Regions from separate parts of the Nonomuraea sp. B10E15 genome, predicted to be linked through region 3. Evidence: riboswitches for the same ligand, from Rfam matches in the RefSeq annotation. Region 3 holds a riboswitch; each other region holds the start of a gene.
The links. Region 3 has a riboswitch for cobalamin ahead of ABGB14_RS13750 (ribonucleoside-diphosphate reductase subunit alpha). Riboswitches for the same ligand answer to the same signal wherever they lie in the genome.

Region 1: it holds a riboswitch for cobalamin, as region 3 does, so the genes downstream of both, ABGB14_RS37405 (ABC transporter substrate-binding protein) here and ABGB14_RS13750 (ribonucleoside-diphosphate reductase subunit alpha) in region 3, are expected to answer to the same signal.
Region 2: it holds a riboswitch for cobalamin, as region 3 does, so the genes downstream of both, cobN (cobaltochelatase subunit CobN) here and ABGB14_RS13750 (ribonucleoside-diphosphate reductase subunit alpha) in region 3, are expected to answer to the same signal.

What each region holds. Positions count from the first base shown of each region.
Region 1 is NZ_JBDPMB010000019.1:97,021-99,275, forward strand. Features, by position in the region: gene ABGB14_RS37405 (ABC transporter substrate-binding protein) at 1-989, opposite strand, end outside; cobalamin riboswitch at 1,147-1,272, opposite strand; cobalamin riboswitch at 1,350-1,479, shown strand; gene ABGB14_RS37410 (CbtB-domain containing protein) at 1,510-1,698, shown strand; gene ABGB14_RS37415 (CbtA family protein) at 1,707-2,255, shown strand, end outside.
Region 2 is NZ_JBDPMB010000019.1:106,706-108,960, reverse strand. Features, by position in the region: gene cobG (precorrin-3B synthase) at 1-1,104, opposite strand, end outside; cobalamin riboswitch at 1,160-1,348, shown strand; gene cobN (cobaltochelatase subunit CobN) at 1,433-2,255, shown strand, end outside.
Region 3 is NZ_JBDPMB010000003.1:174,513-176,767, reverse strand. Features, by position in the region: gene ABGB14_RS13755 (tripartite tricarboxylate transporter substrate-binding protein) at 1-567, shown strand, start outside; cobalamin riboswitch at 572-767, shown strand; gene ABGB14_RS13750 (ribonucleoside-diphosphate reductase subunit alpha) at 886-2,255, shown strand, end outside.

The DNA.
Region 1 (2,255 bases), on a different contig from region 3:
CGGTCCGGATGGAGCTGGCCCGCGAGCGACTCGACGCCCTCCGGCGCCCTGACTCCCAGCAGCGTGGACGACAGCGGGAGCACCGCGAAGCGTTGGTTCTTGATCGCGGGCGCGTCCTTGAGCGCCGGGTTGCTCAGCAGGAACTTCTTCTTGTCCGCCACCGGCTGATCGCCGTAGTCGTATATCACGATCACCTCCGGCGCGCGTTCGGCGACCTGCTCGAAGGAGACGTCACCGAACGTCTTGGGCAGGTCCGCGAACAGGTTGACGCCGCCGGCCCGGGTGATCATGTCATTGCCGATTCCGGCGCCGCCGGCGGTGAAGGCGGCCTTGTCGCCGCTGTCGTAGACGAACACCTTGACCGGCTCGACCTCGCCCACCTTCGTCTCGACGCCGTCCAGGACGCCGCGCATCTCGGCGACACGCTGCTCGGCACGGTCGCTGACGCCGAAGATCCGGCCGACTGTGCGGATCTCCTCCTCCAGGAGGTCCATGGTCACCGGACCGGACGGGCAGGCTTCCAGGTTGAGGTAGGCGTCGATACCGGCCTTGGCCAGGGTGGCGCGGCCTCGTCCTTCCTTGTCGTCGAAGGCGCTCTGAAATCCGCCGTAGACGAAGTCGGGTTCGACGGACAGCAGCGACTCGTACGAGGGGTACTCCTTGGCGAGGACCTTGACGCTGTTGTAGGCGGTCTCGTACTCCTGCGGGATCCGGTCATCGAGGAATGCCGTGCCGGCCATCGACGTCTCCAGCCCGAGGGCCAGCATGATCTCGGTGACGTGCTGGTTCATCGTGACCGCCCGCTGCGGAGCACGCTCGTACGTGGTGGTCGCCCCGCAGTTCGTCACGGTGACCGGGAAGCCGGCGGCGGACGTCTCGGCAGACGGTGGTGGCGCGGCCTGCTGGGCATCGGCGCATCCGGCGACCGGCCCGATGATCAGCACGGCGAGCGCCATGAGCGACAGGGGAAGCGAGCGTCGGCTCGTCATGGGCGGGACCTTTCCTGACCGGCATGACAGGGCTGGATCGCTGGAGAAGGGCCGCACGCCAGGCAGCGGGAAAAGTGTCATGCCGAGCTCGCGGCATGCCGACCACCGTCCTCTCTTGGGGAGATCCGCCCCAATCTCTTCGAGGAGGCGACCGCGTGAGTCTCCTGGCTCTCGGGTCGACGCTCGCCCCGGCCTTCCCACCCTGACGGGCAGTGGCCTGCGTGGGGTTCGCTCACCGATCACAGTGGCGGGACCGCGCCGGATTCACACCGGCTTCCTCGTTCCGCCGTCGCCTACGTCCGGCATCGTCTCATACGCACACCTTGCCCGGTGGCCGCTGGAGTGCATTGACGCGAACGGGAGGAAAGGATACGTTCCGGTAGATTTCACGGTTGTCCAAGGGAAATCCGGTGAGATGCCGGTGCGGACGCGCCACTGTATCCGGGACGTGGATCCCGGGAGCCAGGTCGCTTGGCCGCCGTGACCTCGCTATGGGACGCGTCACCCCGAGGAGGCTCGTATGAGTGGTTTGACCACTCCGTCCACTATTCCCTTCCCACGCCTGCGCCCCTGGCTGCTGGCGGTGCCGGTGCTGCTGCTCGTCGCTTACCTGGTCCTGATGGACAATGGCGCGGTCTCCCAGACGGGCGCCTTCCTGCACGAGCTGATGCACGACGGGCGGCATCTGCTCGGCGTGCCCTGTCACTAGGGGCCGGGATGGTACGCACTTTCCTGGTCAGAGGCCTGCTCGTGGGGCTGCTGGCCGGACTGATCGCGGGCGGATTCGCCTTCGCTTTCGGGGAGCCGCGCGTCGATGCGGCGATCGCCCTGGAGGAGGCCGCGGCCCAGGCCGAGGTACCGGAGCCGCCCGCCGCCGAGGAGGCCGGGCACAACCACGGCGAGGAGGCCGAGGTCAGCAGGCCGGCGCAGAAGGCCGGGCTCTTCCTCGCCACCGGCTTGTACGGGCTGGCCGTGGGCGGCGTGTTCGCGCTCGTGTTCGCCGGCCTGCGCGGACGGGTGGGACCGCGCTCCGACGGGCTGCTGGCACTCGCCGCGGCAGGAACGGCCTTCGTCGCGGTCATCCTCGTTCCCTTCGTGAAGTATCCGGCCAACCCGCCGGCGGTAGGTGACCCAGAGACGATCAACAGCCGTACGGTGCTCTACCTCGTGATGATCCTCGTCGGGCTGGCGGCGACGGCGATCGCGGTGGCCACCGCCCGCCGTGTCACCGCGGATCCGTGGGCCCGCTGGGTGGCGGCGGTCATC
Region 2 (2,255 bases), on a different contig from region 3:
GATCATCTGGACGACCTGGCCGCGCGGAAGCCCGCAGCGGCGCTCACAACCGGCCCAGTGCACGGGCGTACGCGGAGCGGAGTCCAGGCCGCTCACCCAGCGCCGCGCGTCGGCCTGGACGTCCGCCAGCGATTTGGCGCAGCCCGGGCGGCCGGTGCAGGCGGTGACGCCCGCCCATGGCGACGCCGGGTCGACGACGAGCCCGGCCTCTTCGAGCGTCTTCGCCGCGCGATCCGCTTCCTCGGGGGACAGGTCCAGCAGTACGGCGGTTCGCCAGGGAGTGAGCCGCACAACGGGTCCGCCGTTCGCGAGCGCCCAAGCCTGGGCAGGCGTCAACCGGCCGAGCGGCACCAGAGCTTCGAGCGCGATGCGGCCGTCCCGCTGGGTAATGCGTCCGGCGCGCCTGGTGGCGGGCGAATCGCGCGATCCGGCCGGGACGCCGGGCAGCTCGGGTGCGGAGCCGGTCAGACGGGCGGCGATCCGCCGGGGGCCGTCCTCCAGCTCGCGGATCCTCCATGCCGCGTGCGAGGCCCGCTCGTCGAGGAACGCCTCGGCCACGGCGATCATGAGGGGGATCGCGGCGTACGAGCGCGCGGCGAGCCCGAGGTCCGAGCCCGCCAGCAGCACCCGCCCGTGGTGTGAGCCCGCAGCCGTGAAGGTGACGTCCGCGCCGAGCCCGGTCACGTCTCCCGTGCCGTCGTCCAGCGCGAACAGGAACCGTCCCGGCAACTCGGCGAGGCGCGCACGTGCGCACAGCGCCTGATCGAGGGCATCTACCATCGGCTGGGTGTCGAGCAACCCTCCGGAGCCTCGCCCGCTCAACGGTGAGGCGACGATGTTGCGGACTCGTTCGTGCGCGGCGGACGGCAGCAGGCCCGCGGACGCGATCCGCCCGGCGAAGGCGGATGCCGAGCGCAGCGCGCGCACCTGCACGTTCGCCCGCGAGGTCAGTTCGATCACGCCGGAACCGAGCTCGTCCGCGCAGGCCGCGATCTCGCGGAGCTGGGCGGCGGTGACGGCGCCGCCGGGCAGGCGGACGCGGGCCAGGGGGCCGTCGGCGGCGTCGTGCATCTGTAGCGCTCCCGGACAGGCGTCAGGGCGCACCCGTCCGGAAAAGTCGGCTATGGACACGAAGAGGATGGTAACGCCACTTCTGGCAAGGGTGGCTCCTGCCGTAGGCTCCCGGGTAGGCGATGGCAAAGGGAGGAAGCCGGTGCGAAACCGGCGCGGTCCCGCCACTGTGACCGGGGAGCGAACCCCACCACAGGCCACTACCCGGCGACGGGTGGGAAGGCCGGGGTGAGCGCTGATCCGGGAGCCAGGAGACTCCTGCTGTCGCGACACCCGCGACCGGGGCGAGGACCCCGAGGGAGGATGCGCCGTGCCTGGCGACAGCCATACCGTTCTGCTGCTCTCGACCTCTGACACAGACTTGCTGAGCGCCCGGGCCAGCGGCGCGGCCTACCGATGGGGCAACCCCGCCAGGCTGGCGGCCGAGGATCTGCCGGAGCTGCTCGACGGCGTCGACCTGGTCGTGGTTCGCCTGCTGGGCGGGCGCAGGGCCTGGGAAGCGGGGTTGGACGCGCTGCTGGCGCAGCCGCGCCCGGTGGTGGTCCTCGGCGGGGAGCAGGCCCCGGACGCCGAGCTGATGGAGCTGTCCACGGTCACCGGTGGCGTCTGCGCCGAAGCACACGCCTACCTGGCCCATGGCGGACCGGCGAACCTGGCCGAGCTGCACGCGTTCGTGTCGGACACCGTCCTGCTGACAGGGCACGGGTTCGCGCCGCCCGCGCCGGCGCCCTCCTGGGGACGGCTGGAGCGCGTCACCGGCTCCCGAAGCGGACCGGTGGTGGGCGTGCTGTACTACCGCGCGCATCACATGGCCGGTAACACCGCGTTCGTCGAGACGCTCTGCACGGCCATCGAAGCGGCGGGCGGGCAGGCGCTGCCGGTCTACTGCTCCTCGCTGCGCACCGCGGAGCCCGAACTGCTCGCCACGCTGGGCGCGGCCGACGCGCTGGTGGTGACCGTGCTCGCGGCGGGCGGCTCCCGCCCGGCCACGGCGGGCGCCGGGGGAGACGACGAAGCCTGGGACGTCGGCGCGCTCGCCGCGCTGGACGTGCCGATCCTGCAGGGACTCTGCCTGACCACCTCGAAGCAGGCATGGGAGGAGAACGACGACGGGCTCTCGCCGCTCGACGCCGCCTCCCAGGTGGCGATCCCCGAGTTCGACGGGCGGATCATCACGGTGCCGT
Region 3 (2,255 bases):
GGGCAGACGATGCTGGCCGGCGGTCCGCAGGGAAATCCCGACCACCTGCTGTTCGGCCTCATCGCCAAAGGGCTCGGCGCCGACACCCGGCAGGTCGACTACACCGGCTACCCCAGCCGCCACGAGGTCGTCGCCGCGCTGTCGTCCGGCAAGGCGGTCGCCGCCGCCGGCCGGGTCGCGGAGTGGCGCACGATCATCGGGCGCGGCCGGATCAGGGCGCTCGCGGTGTCCTCGGCCGAGCGGGTGCCGGAGCTCGACGTTCCGACGCTGCTGGAATCCGGCGTACGGGTGGATTTCGTGGACTGGATCGCGGCCTTCGGCGCTCACGACATGCCGGAAGAGAGCCGCGAGTCGGCCGTCGGCATGTGCGACGAGGTGACCCGCTCGGCCGGCTGGGAGGCGGCCTGCCGGGCCGCCGGATGGGTCTCGATCCCGCTCACCGGCGACGACTTCGAGTTGTGGCTCGCCTCCGAGGTCCGGCGCACGCGCGAGGTGCTGCGGGACCTCGGGCTGGTCGACACGACCAAATCCACAATATGCAGGGGTGGTTGCGGGATCCGCCACTAGATGTAGGATCCTGGTCGTCGCTGGTTCGCCTCCCAGGAGGCGGAGTGAAAGGGAACCCGGTGCGATTCCGGGGCTGCCCCGCAGCGGTGAGCGGGAACGACCGCCGTCACATGCACTGGAGCGATCCGGGAAGCGACGGCCAGTAGGCGCCATGAGCACGCCCGCGAGCCCGAAGACCTGCCCGCGACGTGCCGGGTCATGCGCCCGGCGAGCAGTGTCCATGGCCTCGAGGGAGGGCCGGGGGCTGGTGCGGCCGTGGGTCCATGCCGCCGTGCTCTCGCGCGCCCTCACGGGGATGAGCTCGCGAGGAGAGAGCACGTGACGCAGATCGTCGATGTTGACCGCCGCCTGGCCATCGAGGAGGCCGCCGCCCGGGTGATCACCGATCCGGCCAGCTCCCGGATCGCCGCCGGCCTGCTGGCCGAGGAGATCGCCGACGAGGCGGCCGGGCACGGGGTGGGCTCGTTCTCCCAGTCGGTCGCGGCCACCCACGCGGCGGGGCTGATCCAGGACGGGCTGGCGGAGTTCGTCGCCGCGCACGCCGCCGAGCTGGACGCGCTGATCTGCGCGGAGGCGGACGGCCGGTTCGAGTATTTCGGGTTGCGCACGGTCTATGACCGCTACCTGCTGCGCCATCCCGAGACCCGTAAGGTGCTGGAGCGGCCGCAACACTTCTTCCTCCGCGTGGCCTGCGGGCTGGCGGAGTCGGTCGCCGAGGCGGCCGAGCTCTACGCGCTCATGTCCAGCCTGTCCTACCTGCCGAGCTCGCCCACCCTGTTCAACGCGGGCGCGCGCCGGCCGCAGCTGTCGTCGTGCTTCCTGCTCGACTCGCCGCGCGACGAGCTGGAGGGCATCTACGACCGCTACGGGCAGGTCGCCCGGCTCTCCAAGTACGCCGGCGGCATCGGCATCTCGTGGACCCGCGTACGCTCGCGCGGCTCCCTCATCAGGGGCACGAACGGCCACTCCAACGGCATCGTGCCCTGGCTGCGCACGCTCGACGCGTCGGTGGCGGCGGTCAACCAGGGCGGCCGGCGCAAGGGCGCGGCCTGCGTCTACCTGGAGACCTGGCATGCCGACATCGAGGAGTTCCTGGAACTGCGCGACAACACCGGTGAGGACGCCCGCCGCACCCACAACCTCAACCTGGCCAACTGGGTGCCCGACGAGTTCATGCGCCGCGTGGAGGCCGACGAGCCCTGGTCGTTGTTCGACCCCAAGGACACGCCCGACCTCACGGACCTGTACGGGGAGGAGTTCACCGCCGCCTACCGCGCGTACGAGGCGGCCGGGCGCCACGTCCGGCAGGTCCCCGCCAGGATCCTGTACGGCCGGATGATGCGCACCCTCGCCCAGACCGGCAACGGCTGGATGACCTTCAAGGACGCCGCCAACCGCACCTCCAACCAGACCGGCCGCCCCGGCAACGTCATCCACCTGTCCAACCTGTGCACCGAGATCCTCGAGGTCACGAGCGACGCGGAGACGGCCGTGTGCAACCTCGGCTCCGTCAACCTGGCCGCCTGCCTCGCGGACGGCGGTGTCGACTGGGAGCGGCTGCGCCGGACCGTACGCACGGCCGTGCGCTTCCTCGACCGCACCATCGACCTCGGCTTCTACCCGACGCCCGAGGCCGAGGCGGCCAACAGGCGGTGGCGGCCGATCGGGCTCGGTGTCATGGGCCTGGC